Regions from separate parts of the Skermanella mucosa genome, predicted to be linked through region 1. Evidence: predicted binding sites of a transcription regulator. Region 1 holds the regulator's gene; each other region holds the start of a gene.
What was found. The regulator LexA, encoded in region 1, represses DNA repair genes until DNA is damaged. The targets are predictions, from matches to a motif close to ATGTTCTANTTTGGTTC.
Positions count from the first base shown of each region.

Region 1 (4,452 bases):
TCATCCTGACCGTCTCCGAGCGCGGATTCGGCAAACGGACCTCCTCCTACGAGTACAGAGTCACCGGTCGGGGCGGCCAGGGCATCTGGAACATCGAGATGAACGAGCGCAATGGCCCGGTCGTCGCGGCTTTCCCCGTCACGGATGATCATCAAGTCATGTTGGTGACGGATGGCGGGCAGATGATCCGAATGCCGATTCACGATGTCCGGATCGCGGGCCGCAAGACCCAGGGCGTCACCCTGTTCCGGGTGGCGCAGGGCGAGCGGGTCGTCTCGGTAGCTTGGCTGACCGAGGAAGCGGAAGCGGAGACCGCTGTTAGCGGGGGCGACGATGCGTCGCCCGAGTAACTGGCGGAGCAATGACGGGTGCAGGGTGCGGCAGGTTCAAGGCCGCCCCGAGGTTAGGGGAAGAAGCGGCAGATGAGCAAACGGATCGGCGTCTATCCCGGGACATTCGACCCGGTCACCAACGGCCACATGGACATCATCCAGCGCGCTTCCCGCGTGATGGACCACCTGATCGTCGGCGTCGCCCGCAACGCCGGAAAAGGCCCTCTTTTCTCCACCGAGGAACGGGTCGCGATGGTCGAGGAAGACATCGCGGCCCTGAAACCGAACGGCACCAAGATCGAGGTGAAGCCGTTCGACAGCCTGCTGATGCACTTCGCCGTGGACATGAACGCTTCGGTGATCATCCGGGGCCTGCGGGCGGTATCGGACTTCGAATACGAGTTCCAGATGGCCGGCATGAACGCCCGCTTGAACCCAAAGGTGGAGACCGTCTTCCTGATGGCGTCCGACCGCCATCAATTCATCTCCTCGCGCTTCGTCAAGGAGATCGGCAGGCTGGGCGGCGACATCACGCATTTCGTCTCGCCCAGGGTCGCCGAACGGCTCACCGCGCGGTTCGCGCTTGACGCAGGCGACCTGACCAAGCGCGTTCAGACCCTCAAGGTCTGACGGGGGAACCGGGGGGCTGGATCAGGGTAAATGCAGGTTGACCGGAAGGGTCCCGGCCCCTATGTTCCGCCCCGACCCTGAGAGCGCGTAGCTCAGCTGGTAGAGCAACTGACTTTTAATCAGTAGGTCCTGGGTTCGAGCCCCAGCGCGCTCACCAAAAAAGCCCCCGGAAACCAACGGTTTCCGGGGGCTTTTTGTCAACCCGCATCAAGCTGCTGCAGCAGAGTTTCGGGCGGTATCGGCCAGTTGGTAAAACAGCGCAGCACCGATCCGTCAAGGACCCGCTCCAGCGACATGTTGCTGACCAATCCGCTTATGACGATGCAATGCTGGTACGTCCGGACCATGTGGCGCGCGCAAAGGTACATCTTGGCCCGTGATGCCGCGAAAGGGCGGATATGGCGGCCTTCCGGCGACAGGCAAAATTCCGCCATGGCCGTGGGAACGCCCGGCCACTCCGGATCGAAGCAGTCATCAAGGACGATCACTCCTTGGCCTGTGAGCAGGGGAGCGAAGTTGTTCAGGTCGTTCAGGACTGAGGGGTGGTCATGGACAGCGTCAAGGTGGAGGAGACGGAGGCTGCCCCGCTTGACCATACCAGGGGGCTCTTTCCGCTGCCGGAGGTCACCGGCGACGCAGACAAGCCTTTTCCCGAGTTCAGGACAGCACCGAAGAATATTCGCTTCGGCCTCGGCCCGTGGAGTCTCCTGGAAGGCATCGAAGCAGAAAACGGTCCCGTCGGCGCGCGCCAGCAATCCAAGCGCGATCGCCGACTTGCCTTTGTAGATCCCAAGCTCGCAGGCGTCGCCTCGCCCAGAGGGGCGCATCGCAGACCAGATTTCAGCCTATAGGTAAACGAAAAAGGGCGGACCGGGCAGCCTCGCAAGGCTTCCCGGTCCGCCCCTCGTGGCAACGGCCTGCCGACCTGCTTCAGTAGCGACGCAGCAGACCCACCAGGCGGCCCTGGACGCGCACCCGGTCGGCACCGAAGATGCGGGTCTCGAAGGCGGGGTTGGCCGGCTCAAGCGCCACCGTCTGGCCCTTGCGCCGGAGGCGCTTCAGGGTCACCTCGTGCTCGTCGATCAGCGCCACCACGATCGTGCCGCTGTCGGCCATCTCGCAACGGTTGATGATGACGGTGTCGCCATCCAGGATGCCGGCCTCGACCATGCTGTCGCCGGCGACTTCCAGAGCGTAATGGTCGCCGGGCGGCAGCATGGTCGCCGGCACGTTGATCATGGCGCTGTTGTCGCGCAGGGCCTCGATCGGCGTACCGGCGGCGATCCGCCCGTACAGAGGAAGCTGGATGGCCTCGGCATCGTTGCTGGCCTCGCGCCCGGCCAGGGCACCGGTGAAGTCGCCCTTGATGACGTTGGGCTGGAACTTTGGGCGTTCGGGCGTGCGCTGCTGCTGGCGAGCAGAGCCCGCTTCAGCCCCTTCCGGCAGCCGGAGAACTTCGAGCGCGCGGGCGCGGTGGGGCAGGCGGCGTATGAACCCGCGTTCCTCCAACCCCGTGATCAGCCGGTGGATACCCGACTTCGACTTGAGACCCAGGGCATCCTTCATCTCGTCGAACGAGGGCGAAACCCCGCCTTCGCCCAGCCGGTCGTTGATGAAGAGCAGAAGCTCGTATTGTTTACGTGTCAGCATCTACGCCCCCTGCGCGCGGGACCAACCGGTCCGGAACAAAACAAAAACATTATTCTATGTTCTAGTTTGGTTCGCGAAAGGCGTCAAGCATTCGCTGAACAATTTTACCCTTGTCCGGCAGGTCCGGTCACCTAAAGACTCAGGATTCCGCCGCCCAGGGAAAGAAATTCTACAGTGTCGCCGGCCGATGCTGCCGGTGCGAAGGGCGGGCGGACCACCAGGCAGTCGGCCCGGGCAAGCACCGTCAGCAAGGAACTATCCTGTGATTCGAAGGGGTTGGCGACCAGTTCGCCGTCCGGGCCGATACTCAGGGATGCCCTCAGATAATCTTCGCGTTGGTCGTTCTGCTTGACCGGGCGGCCAAGCATCGCGGTGCGGCGCGATTCTTCCTCCGCCGGAAGCCCGAGCAGGCGGTGAAGCGCGGGCCGCAGGAACAGGATGGCGCAGACCTGACTCGATACCGGATTGCCGGGCAGGCCGAGCACCGGCACGTCGCCGAGCCGGCCGAACATCAGCGGCTTTCCCGGCCGCATGGCGATCTTGTAAAAATCCAGGTCCATGCCGCGGTCGCCCAGCACGCCCCGCACGAGATCATATTCGCCCGCCGACGCCCCGCCGGAGGTGACCAGGATGTCGGCCCGCTCGGCACCCTTGACGAGCCGGGCCAGCGACTCCGGCGTGTCCAGGGCGACACCCAGGTTGACCGGAATGCCGCCGCACGCCGTGACCAGACCGGCCAGGGCGAAGGCATTCGAGCTGACGATCTGGTCCGGCCCCAGGGGCTCGCCGGGAAGCACGATCTCGTCGCCCGTCGCAAGGATCGCGACGCGGGGGCGACGACGGACGCGGAGCCAGGGCCAGTTCATCGCGGCGGCGAGCCCGATGTCCCGCGCCGTGAGCATGCGTCCAGCCGGTATGCCGACTTCACCCTGCCGGAAATCGATTCCGGCCAGCCGGACATGCCGGTGGCGACCGGCTGGCCGAAGCACCGTGACCGTGGCGCCGTCCGACTCGGTGTCTTCCTGCATGACGACGGCATCAGCCCCCTCGGGCATCGGCGCGCCCGTGAAGATGCGTACCGCCTCTCCTGGACCCACGTTTCCCTTGAAGCCGTTGCCGGCCGGAGCCTCCCCGATGCGGCGGAGCTTCGCGGGGACCTGCGCCACGTCGGCGCAACGCACGGCATAGCCGTCCATCGCTGACATGGAAACCGGCGGCTGGGTCAGCCGGGCGGTCACGTCCTCCGCCGTCACGCGACCGAGCGCCTCCGTCAGGCCGACCAGTTCGGCCGGCAGCGGCGAAAAGGCGGCGAGGACGCGGGACCGTGCTTCGGCGACGGAGATCATCGCGGCGTCCCGTACTCGCCACTCTTGCCACCGGCCTTGTGGGCCAGGCGCACGTCGCCGATGGTCATGGCGCGGTCCACCGCCTTGCACATGTCGTAGACCGTGAGCGCCGCGACCGAGACGGCCGTCAGCGCCTCCATCTCGACGCCGGTGCGGCCCCTCAGCTTGCAGGTCGCCGTGATGTCCACCGCGCTGCGGCCGGGGTCGCAGGTCAGGTCGACCTTGACCGAGGTCAGCGCCAGCGGGTGGCAGAGCGGGATCAGGTCGGGCGTCCGCTTGGCCGCCATGATGCCGGCAAGCCGCGCGACGGACAGCACGTCGCCTTTCTTCAGCCCGCCGGACATGATCAGGGCCAGGGTCTCCGCCTCCATGAAGACTGACCCGGTGGCGGTCGCGGTGCGCTCCGTCTCGTCCTTATCCGAGACGTCGACCATCACGGCGCGCCCCTCGGCATCGAAATGGGTGAAGCCGCCGGTCATGCGGCGGCCCGGCGG
Region 1 is NZ_CP086106.1:2,706,065-2,710,516, reverse strand. It holds gene gyrA (DNA gyrase subunit A) at 1-350, shown strand, start outside; gene coaD (pantetheine-phosphate adenylyltransferase) at 423-962, shown strand; tRNA gene JL100_RS12325 (tRNA-Lys) at 1,044-1,119, shown strand; gene JL100_RS36525 (hypothetical protein) at 1,160-1,450, opposite strand; partial or broken gene JL100_RS36810 (class I SAM-dependent methyltransferase) at 1,490-1,789, opposite strand; gene lexA (transcriptional repressor LexA) at 1,893-2,612, opposite strand; gene JL100_RS12310 (molybdopterin molybdotransferase MoeA) at 2,744-3,958, opposite strand; gene moaC (cyclic pyranopterin monophosphate synthase MoaC) at 3,955-4,437, opposite strand; gene trpC (indole-3-glycerol phosphate synthase TrpC) at 4,434-4,452, opposite strand, start outside.

Region 2 (4,452 bases), 910 kb from region 1:
CGGCCGGCTGGTCGAGCGCCTGTTCTTCGACGAGCGGAACGCCGCAGCCGTCGCCGGCTTCTGCCGGGACCTGGCGAAGGCGCGCAAGCCCTACCGTCAGGTCGATGCCGACGAGCTGGCGCGGGTCGCGGGAACCGTCCTGCACGGCGGGGTCGTGGCGGTGACCCGACCCCGTCCCCTCCCCGCGTTCGATCCGGCCGAAGCCTCCCGTTGGGCCGCGGAGGGCAAGCCGCTGCTGATCCTGGACGGCATCGGCAATCCGCACAACCTGGGTGCCATCGTGCGGACGGCGGCGTTCTTCGGGCTGGAGCGGATCGTCATATCCGACCATCCGGCGCAGGCCGGTCCGTCGGAAGCGAGCTACCGGGTCGCCGAGGGCGGCATGGAGCATGTTCGGCTCTACCGCGCGACCGGATTCGCGCGGGTGCTGAAGCAGCTGGCGTCGAGCTACCGGGTGCTGGGAACCGCGCTGGGGCGCGGCGAATCGCTGGATCAGCCCGCCGACCGCCGGCCCACCGCCATCGTGCTCGGCAACGAGGAGGACGGCCTGGGGCGCGAAACCCTGGATGCCTGCGAGGGAGTCGTGACCCTGTCGGGGTCCGGCCGCGTCCAGTCGCTCAACGTCGCCGCCACCGCGGCCATCCTGATCCACGATCTGACGAGGGCGCGACCCTCCGGCCGCCAAGCCGGACTGGCGTCCGGAGCCCGGGCGCGCTAGAAGAGACGCCGCGCCGGATCGCCGGCGCTTTCGACCGCGCCCGATTTCTCCATTCAGCAGGCCCCTTCCAAAACGCCCATGACCGTCGCCCGTTCGCTCCTGTTCAATATCGCGTTCTTCACCTGGACGACGGTGTGCTGCTTCGGCCTGCTGTGGATGCTGCTGCTTCCGCGCCGGCAGATGGTGCATGTGGTGGAGTGGTACCTGCGAACCGTCCATTTCCTGGAACGCTCGATCCTGGGGCTCGACTACGAGGTGCGCGGGCTGGAGAACGTCCCTCGGCACGGTTCGTATATCCTGGCGGCCAAGCATCAGTCGGCCTGGGAGACCATGAAGCTCCACCTGCTGATCGACGACCCGGCGATCATCCTGAAGCGCGAGCTTCTGTTCCTGCCGATCTGGGGCTGGTACGCCGCCAAGGCCCGGATGATCGCGGTGGACCGGAGTGCCCGCGGCCGGGCCATCGCATCGATGGTCGAGGGTGCCGCCCGGATTAAGTCCGAAGGACGGCCGATCGTGATCTTTCCCCAGGGAACCAGGACGGCGGTGGGACGTTACCTGCCCTACCGGATCGGCGTGGCCGTGCTCTACAAGGACCTGGAACTGCCGATCGTGCCGATGGCGCTGAATTCCGGCGTCTATTGGGGCAGGCGCAGTTTCCGGAAGCACAGCGGCCGGGTGGTGGTCGAGTTCCTGCCGCCGATCGAGCCGGGGCTTAGCCGCGAGGCGGCGCTGGCGGAACTGGAAAGCCGGCTCGAGGCGGCGACCGACCGGTTGGTGATGGAGGCGGGCGGCCCTCCTACGGAGAAGCCGGCCAAGCAGGTGCCCCAAGGAGCGCCGGCCCCTGCCCCTTGAACATTTTCGGCCTGTGGAAAACTCTGTGGATGTGCGCGTTGGCGTTGCACCGCGAAGGGCCTCGCGTGCAAGACGGGACGACCTGTCCAAAGCCTAGGCCACAAAACGAACAAAACATGAACGCGCTAGACTTGACCAGAGGGCGCGAAGGCACCAATTTTCGGGACAAGTTCTGATAGATCCGCGAAAATCCTTGTTGACCAAGGAGTTTGGCGCTTTGATCGCGGCCAGGATCCATGGCGGACGGAGATCGGGATGACTTCGGTGGCAGCCATATCCCAGCAGATCTGGGATATGAAATACCGACTGAAAATGCTTGACGGGCAGCCTGTGGACAAAACGGTCAGCGACACTTGGACTCGCGTGGCCAAAGCCCTGGCCGAGCCCGAAAAAGACCCCGCCGCCTGGGTCTCCCGATTCGCCGAAGCGCTCGCCGATTTCCAGTCCCTGCCCGCGGGCCGCATCCTCGCGGGCGCGGGCACCGGACGCAACGTGACGCTGTTCAACTGCTTCGTCATGGGCCAAATCCCCGACGACATGGGCGGTATCTTCGCCCACCTGCGCGAGGCCGCCCTGACCATGCAGCAGGGCGGCGGCATCGGATATGACTTTTCCACCCTGCGCCCCAAGGGCGCCGCGGTGCTGGGCGTGGGAGCCGACGCCTCCGGTCCGTTGTCCTTCATGGACGTCTGGGACGCCATGTGCCGCACCATCATGAGCGCCGGCCACCGCCGAGGCGCCATGATGGCGACGCTGCGCTGCGACCATCCCGACATCGAAGCCTTCATCGAGGCGAAGCGCGAATCGGGACGGCTCAGGATGTTCAACCTGTCGGTGCTGGTGACCGACTCCTTCATGACCGCCGTCCGCCAGGACGACGCTTGGCCGCTGACCTTCAATGGCACCGTGTTCAAGACCGTGCAGGCCCGCGACCTGTGGGACCGCATCATGCGGGCGACCTACGCCTATGCCGAGCCGGGCGTCATCTTCATCGACCGGATCAATCAGTTCAACAATCTATGGTATGTTGAGGATATTTCCGCAACCAACCCCTGCGGGGAGCAGCCGCTGCCTCCTTATGGCGCCTGCCTGCTCGGATCGATAAACCTCGCGGCGCTGGTGCGGCAGCCGTTCACCGAACAGGCGCACCTGGACATGGACCGGTTGGCGGAACTGGTGCCGCTGGCGGTACGCATGATGGACAACGTGGTCGATGCCTCCCGCTTCCCGCTGCCCGAGCAACTGGCGGAGGCGAAGGCGAAGCGGCGGATCGGGCTGGGCGTCACGGGGCTGGCCGACGCCCTGATCCTGTGCCGGGCGCGCTACGGCAGCGAGCAGGCGGTCGCCCTGACGGAGGAATGGCTGGCGGCCCTGCGACGGCACGCCTATCTGGCATCGACCCGGCTTGCCGCCGAGAAGGGCAGCTTCCCGCTGTTCCACGCGGAGAAGTTCCTGGCTGGCGCCAATGCGCTGACGCTCGACGCGGACATACGCGATGCCATCGCGGCCCATGGCCTGCGGAACGCGCTGCTGACCTCGATCGCGCCGACCGGCACGATCTCGGTGTTCGCCGACAACATCTCCTCCGGGATCGAGCCGGTGTTCGCCTACAGCTACGACCGGAACGTGCTGATGCCCGACGGGTCGCGCCGGCAGGAGGAGGTCTCGGACCATGCCTACCGGCTGTTCCGCCAGACTTTCGGGGATCAGGCTCCCCTGCCCGACTACTTCGTCGACGTGCAGTCGCTCAGCCCGGCAGACCATGTGGTGATGCAGGCGGTCGCCCAGAAATATATCGACAGCAGCATCTCCAAGACGATCAACTGCCCCGAGGACCTGTCGTTCGAGGCGTTCAAGGATGTCTATGTCCACGCCTTCGAACTCGGCTGCAAGGGATGCACGACCTACCGCCCGAACGAGGTGACCGGGTCGGTGCTGTCGGTGAAGAAGGCGGAGGTGAAACCGGAGGAGAAAGCCAAGGCTCCGCCGCCTCCCGCCACTCCGCCGATGCAGGACGCGGGCGCGGTGGTCTACATGACCCAGCCGCTCGACCGCCCGGACGTGCTTCCCGGCCAGACATACAAGGTCCGCTGGCCGGAGAGCGACCACGCCCTCTACATCACCCTGAACGACATCATCCAGGACGGCCGGCGGCGGCCGTTCGAGGTGTTCATAAACTCCAAGAACATGGAGCATTACGCCTGGACCGTGGCGCTGACCCGCATGATCAGCGCGGTGTTCCGGCGCGGCGGCGACATCGCCTTCGTGGTTGAGGAGTTGAAGGCGGTGTTCGACCCGCGCGGCGGCCAGTGGATGAACGGCCGCTACGTCCCCTCCCTCCTGGCCGCCATCGGCGAGGTGATCGAGCGGCACATGATCGGGATCGGCTTCCTGCCCGAACATGGCGACGGCGAGGTGCCGGAACCGGCGCGCCGGGCGGTCGGGGCTCCGGGGGTGCGTCTTCGCCAGTGTCCGCAATGCGGGCAGCCCGGGCTGGTCCGCCAGGAAGGCTGCGACCAGTGCCCCAACTGCGGCTATTCGAAATGCTCCTGACGGAGGCTGGTTCCGGCCGGAGCACTAGTTTCCCGTCGCGACGCCCCGCGTCTCGACGAAGGACTGCATCGCGCGGATCAGATGGTCGCCGTAGCGGATCGGTTCGGAATGAGGTGAATTTCCCTCCGCTGTAATCGGATGCATCACCGCATCGACCGCGGGTTCGAAGAAGAACGGCGCGGAAAAGCGCTCACGGCCGTCGCCCAGCACGCGATGGGCGGTCGCGACGAACCGCTGGTCCGTCCAATGCTGGAGCGCCCCTCCCAGGTTCACCACGAACGAGTTCGGCAGCGGCGGAACGTCGATCCACCGGCCCTGGCCGTTGC
Region 2 is NZ_CP086106.1:3,611,858-3,616,309, forward strand. It holds gene JL100_RS16625 (TrmH family RNA methyltransferase) at 1-718, shown strand, start outside; gene JL100_RS16630 (lysophospholipid acyltransferase family protein) at 797-1,573, shown strand; gene JL100_RS16635 (adenosylcobalamin-dependent ribonucleoside-diphosphate reductase) at 1,829-4,126, shown strand; gene JL100_RS16640 (isopenicillin N synthase family dioxygenase) at 4,151-4,452, opposite strand, start outside.
Region 2: a site for LexA is predicted at 1,681-1,697, ahead of JL100_RS16635 (adenosylcobalamin-dependent ribonucleoside-diphosphate reductase). Genes of this name have one in related genera too.

Region 3 (4,452 bases), 1.2 Mb from region 1:
CCGCCGGCCAGGGGGCGGCGGCATCCTTCGATCCGGGGGACGGGCCGGACAACGCGGGAACCGCCTCGACCGCGTTCTCCGGCCACCAGCTCTCGCGCGGCATCAGGCGCCGGACCCCGGACAGGCCCAGGCGGTTGCCCAGCCGGTCCACCAGCTCGGCCACGTCTCCGGAGGTGACCGAGACAGGCCGGGAGTCGCCGACCGGCATCTCGACCTGCTCCGGGCCGAGCGGTTCGGCGGTGGCGGAAAGGATCATGATCTCGATGCCGGGGCCGGGCGCCACCCGGTCCAGCTTTTCGGCGAACAGGCGGGCCAGATGGGCGGGAGCCCGCACCGGCCGGCTGGTCCCGACTGTGGAGCGCTCCACTCGCCCGTCCACCCGGAAGAAGCGGAGCTCCAGCCGCCGGGCTCCCCTGCCCGCCCGCTCCAGCCCGGCGCACAACTCGTCCAGCAGGCGGCGGGTGACGTCCGCCAAGTTCTCCGGCGTCGAGATCGGCTCGGCGAAGGCGGCGCGCGCGACGTGGGGCGGGACCGGCCGGCGCGGCGAGATCGGCTCCGGCGACACGCCGAGCGCGAGGTCGAGCCGCCGGGTGACGACCAAGCCGAACCGCGTGGTGATCGCGGCGCGCGGCATGCCGTAGAGGTCGCCGACCCGCCGCATGCCGACCCGGCGCAGCCCGGCCGCCGTCTCGGCCGGCAGGCGCAGCGCTTCCACCGGCAGCCCGGCCAGCGCCTGCCGCCCGCGCCCCGGCGGCACGGCAACGATCCGCTCCCCGCCGTGCCGCGCCACCGCCCAGGCGGCCCCCGCCGAATCGGCGACCGCCGCCCCGGCCTGATAGCCGAACCCTTTCAACCGGCCGACCACGTCGCGGAGCAGCGCCGGCTCGCCGCCGAACAGGTGCGCGCACCCGGATATGTCGAGGAAGATGCCGTCCGGCGCGTCCAGCCCGACCCACGGCGTATAGCGCCCGCACCAGTCCGTCAGCCCGTCCAGCGCCTGGGCGTCGGCGGCAGGATCGGCATCGACGGGATGGACGGAGGGTTCCAGCGCGCGGGCGTCGGCCAGCGTCATGCCCGGCTGGATGCCGGCCGAGTCTGCCGAGGCATTGACCGCCGCGACGATCACCCGCCCGCGCTCCCCGAGGGTGGTGACGAGCGGCAAATCCCGCAGGGCCGGCTTGCGGCGGGCCAGCCGGTCGGTTGCCAAGCCGGGAAGCCATAGGGAGAGAACCCGCCGCGCCATCGATACTCCACTCCGTCAGTCCTCTTGCCATGCGGCGCCATCACGCTCAGAACAAAACAAGAACACACCAGACGTGGAAGGAGGTCAAGGCGGTGGAGAAAATTTTACGCTCTTCAGGAGGGGGTATGTCCTGGATCGGTCCGGCCGGTCGGCGCGCTGGTCAAGCCGGCCTGTCCGCTCCGGGGACGGGATCATGGCAGCAGACGCAGATCTTGTTCCCGTCGAGATCGCGGAAATAGGCGCCGTAGTAGTCGGGGTGATAATGCGGCCGGAGACCCGGCTTTCCCTCGTCCCTCGCTCCGGCGGCCATGGCGATGGCGTGGCACCGATCGACGGCTTCCCGGCTCGGGGCGAGCAGAGCGACCATGTGCCCGTTGCCCGAATCGGCCCGCTGTCCGTCATAGGGCGTGCCGATCAGGAACAACGGCCGCCCGCCCGCCTTCGGCATCCAGCCGGCCCAGGAATTCTCGGGCTCGCGGAACTTCAGCGGATATCCGAGTTCCGCCATCAGGGCACTGTAGAAGGTGAAGGCGCGCTGGAAATCGGTGATCCCGACATAGACATGGGACAGCATCGGCTTCTTCCCCATCGGCTTGGTGATTGGACAGGAGACAGGAACCAGGGACCGCGCGATCGTCCCGGCTCGACGTCCGACATGCCGGCATTCCGAATATTACAGCCCAGCATAGGCTCGCCGATCCGCCTCCGAATTCCACTCGTCGAAGGCATGCAAAGGATCATCGGTCTGTTCGGAGACGGCGCGCCTCAGGATCACGCGGTCTTCTTCAAAATTGTAAACAATCCTGTCACCCTCGCGCAGCCCGAGCGCGGTACGCACCCGCTTCGGAATGGTCGTCTTTCCCTTGCGACTAAGCTTGCTGGTGATCATCGGACTCCCGTTGGGTAAGAGCGATCGACCGTAAGGCGGTTGCCGACCATGGACAAGACGGCGCGCAGCGGCAGAATTACCCCATGCTCTTCAAGAGCGGGCATGGGATGATTCCACCGAAGCCTGTCGCCGGACATATTACAGGTCATACGGTGGAGGCTGGGCATGAGCGACACGTCTCCGAAGCGCGCGATCGGGAACTATCGGGATCGCCTCGCCCAGCGTGGCATGGCCCGTTTCGAGGTGCTGGGCCATGATGCCGACCGTGATCTCATCCGGTCCCTGGCAAAGCGTCTCGCCGACGACGGACCGGAGGCGGCCCGGCTCCGATCGATCGTCAGCCATGGTCTTGGGAGCGAACCCCCGAGGAAGGGCGGCATTCTGGAAGCCCTGCGCCGCTCACCGCTGGTCGGGGCGGATCTCGATCTGCGGCGCCCCCAGGAAACCGGCCGCAAGATCGATCTGTGACGCGCTATCTTCTCGATACCAACATCATCAGCAATGTCATCAAGTCGGCTCCCTCGGGATCGCTGCTGGCTTGGATGGCCGAACGCCTCGACGAGGATTTGTTTGTCTCCAGCCTCACCATCGCCGAGATCCGGCGTGGCGTCCTGTAAAAGCCGACAGGCCGGAAGCGTGATCAGTTGGAAGCTTGGTTCTCCGGCCCGGACGGTGAAGTGAACCCCTCAGCCGTCGCCCAGGCCGGCGCCACGATCATTACGCTTGCGGAACCACAGCCTGGACCGGTGTCCCCCGGCACCCCACATGACTGTGATGAGAAAACTGATCATCATGGCCGCCCTGCTGCTGCCCATCGGCACGGCGGCGGCCCAGGTGCCGGGGGAACGCAACGTCATTTCTCCCCACCGCACCCCTGTGCCGGGCGAACGGATCGACCCGTCCGACCGGGGACGGGCAGAGCTGTACCGGGACCAGCTCCGTGAAAGCCAGGAGCGCCGCGAATTGCTGGACCGCCAAGGCAAGGCGGACATCCTGGACCGGCGCGAGCTGCTGGACCTGCGGGACGAGTCGCGTCGGATGGACAGGGCGCTGGAGCGGTAGGCACGCCGAATTCCGGAGGGTGCGCGTCCCGCGCACCATGGGCGGCGGGACGCCGCCCCTCCGCGAAAAGGAAATGTCAGGCCGCCGAGCCGGGGTCTACCCGACGCAGGCGGAGCGCGTCGGCGATGGCGCGGCGAAGCTGGCGCGGCTCGAACGGCTTGCGCAGGAAGATCTCCGCCTCGGCCTCCTCCGCCTGGGCGGCGTCGATCTGGCCGGAGATCATCAGGGCGCCGATGTCGAAGCGCTGGCGAAGCTCGCGCGCGGCGGCGATGCCGTCGCTGCCGTCGGCCAGCCGGACATCCATCACGACCAAGTCGGGGCGATGCTCCTCGGCGAGCCGCAGGGCCTCGGCCCGGGTGCGCGCCAGACCGCAGACCGTATAGTCCATTCCCTCGATCAGCCGCTCCAGATCCATCGCGATCAGCATCTGATCCTCGACGATCAAAATCTTGCAGCCTGCCGTCATAAAAGCCTCCCGCTCACCGGCGCTACCATGCGATCCGCCGCGAAAGCACACTCTAACGCCGAAAGCCCGCGGTCGATGACAACGAAGGAGTAGAGGTCGGTCAGGAGGTGAGGTTGACGACCGGAACTTAACCGCACCCTGAGGGTTGGGCGGACACCGTACAAACCAAGGGTGCACCCGATGGCGACCTCAGCCGCCGCTCCGACTTCGATCGATCTGGCTTCTTCCGACCGTACCGTGATGGGCGTCCTCCGCGGCGAGGCCCTCGAAACGCTGCAAAAGCATGTCCTGCCCGGATATCTGCTGCGCCATCGCTGGTACGGCGCCAAGGATGCCGGCACGCCTTCCGTCACCCTGGCCGCGGGCGAGGAGGTCCGGACCGACGAGGGGCCGGCGCTGCTGGCGACGCTCCGCGTGCAACCGCCGGGAGGGGCCGAGCAGCGCTATTTCCTGCCGCTCATGCTGGTCTGGGACGGCGCGGGCCAAGGCGGGGCCGATCCCGGCGACCCGGCGGTGCTGGCAAGCGTACGCCAGGACGGACGCACCGGCGTGCTGATCGACGCCTTCGCGCGCGATGCCTTCGTGCGGGCGCTGCTGGCTCAAATGGCGGAGGAAAGCGGCGGGGGGAACGGCGTGACGGCGGAAGCGGCACCCGCCATCCAGCGCTCCCGGACGGAGCAGTCCAACACCTCGATCCGGATCGGCTCCAGCGCGATGCTGAAGGGCTTGCGCAAGCTGGAGCCCGGCCTCCACCCGGAGGTGGAGGTCGGTCGTTTTCTGACCGGAACGGCC
Region 3 is NZ_CP086106.1:1,531,067-1,535,518, reverse strand. It holds gene JL100_RS07005 (Y-family DNA polymerase) at 1-1,243, opposite strand, end outside; gene JL100_RS07000 (VOC family protein) at 1,404-1,817, opposite strand; gene JL100_RS06995 (AbrB/MazE/SpoVT family DNA-binding domain-containing protein) at 1,917-2,132, opposite strand; gene JL100_RS06990 (hypothetical protein) at 2,298-2,600, shown strand; gene JL100_RS06985 (PIN domain-containing protein) at 2,597-2,749, shown strand; gene JL100_RS06980 (hypothetical protein) at 2,907-3,194, shown strand; gene JL100_RS06975 (response regulator) at 3,271-3,660, opposite strand; gene malQ (4-alpha-glucanotransferase) at 3,841-4,452, shown strand, end outside.
Region 3: a site for LexA is predicted at 1,293-1,309, ahead of JL100_RS07005 (Y-family DNA polymerase). Genes of this name have one in related genera too.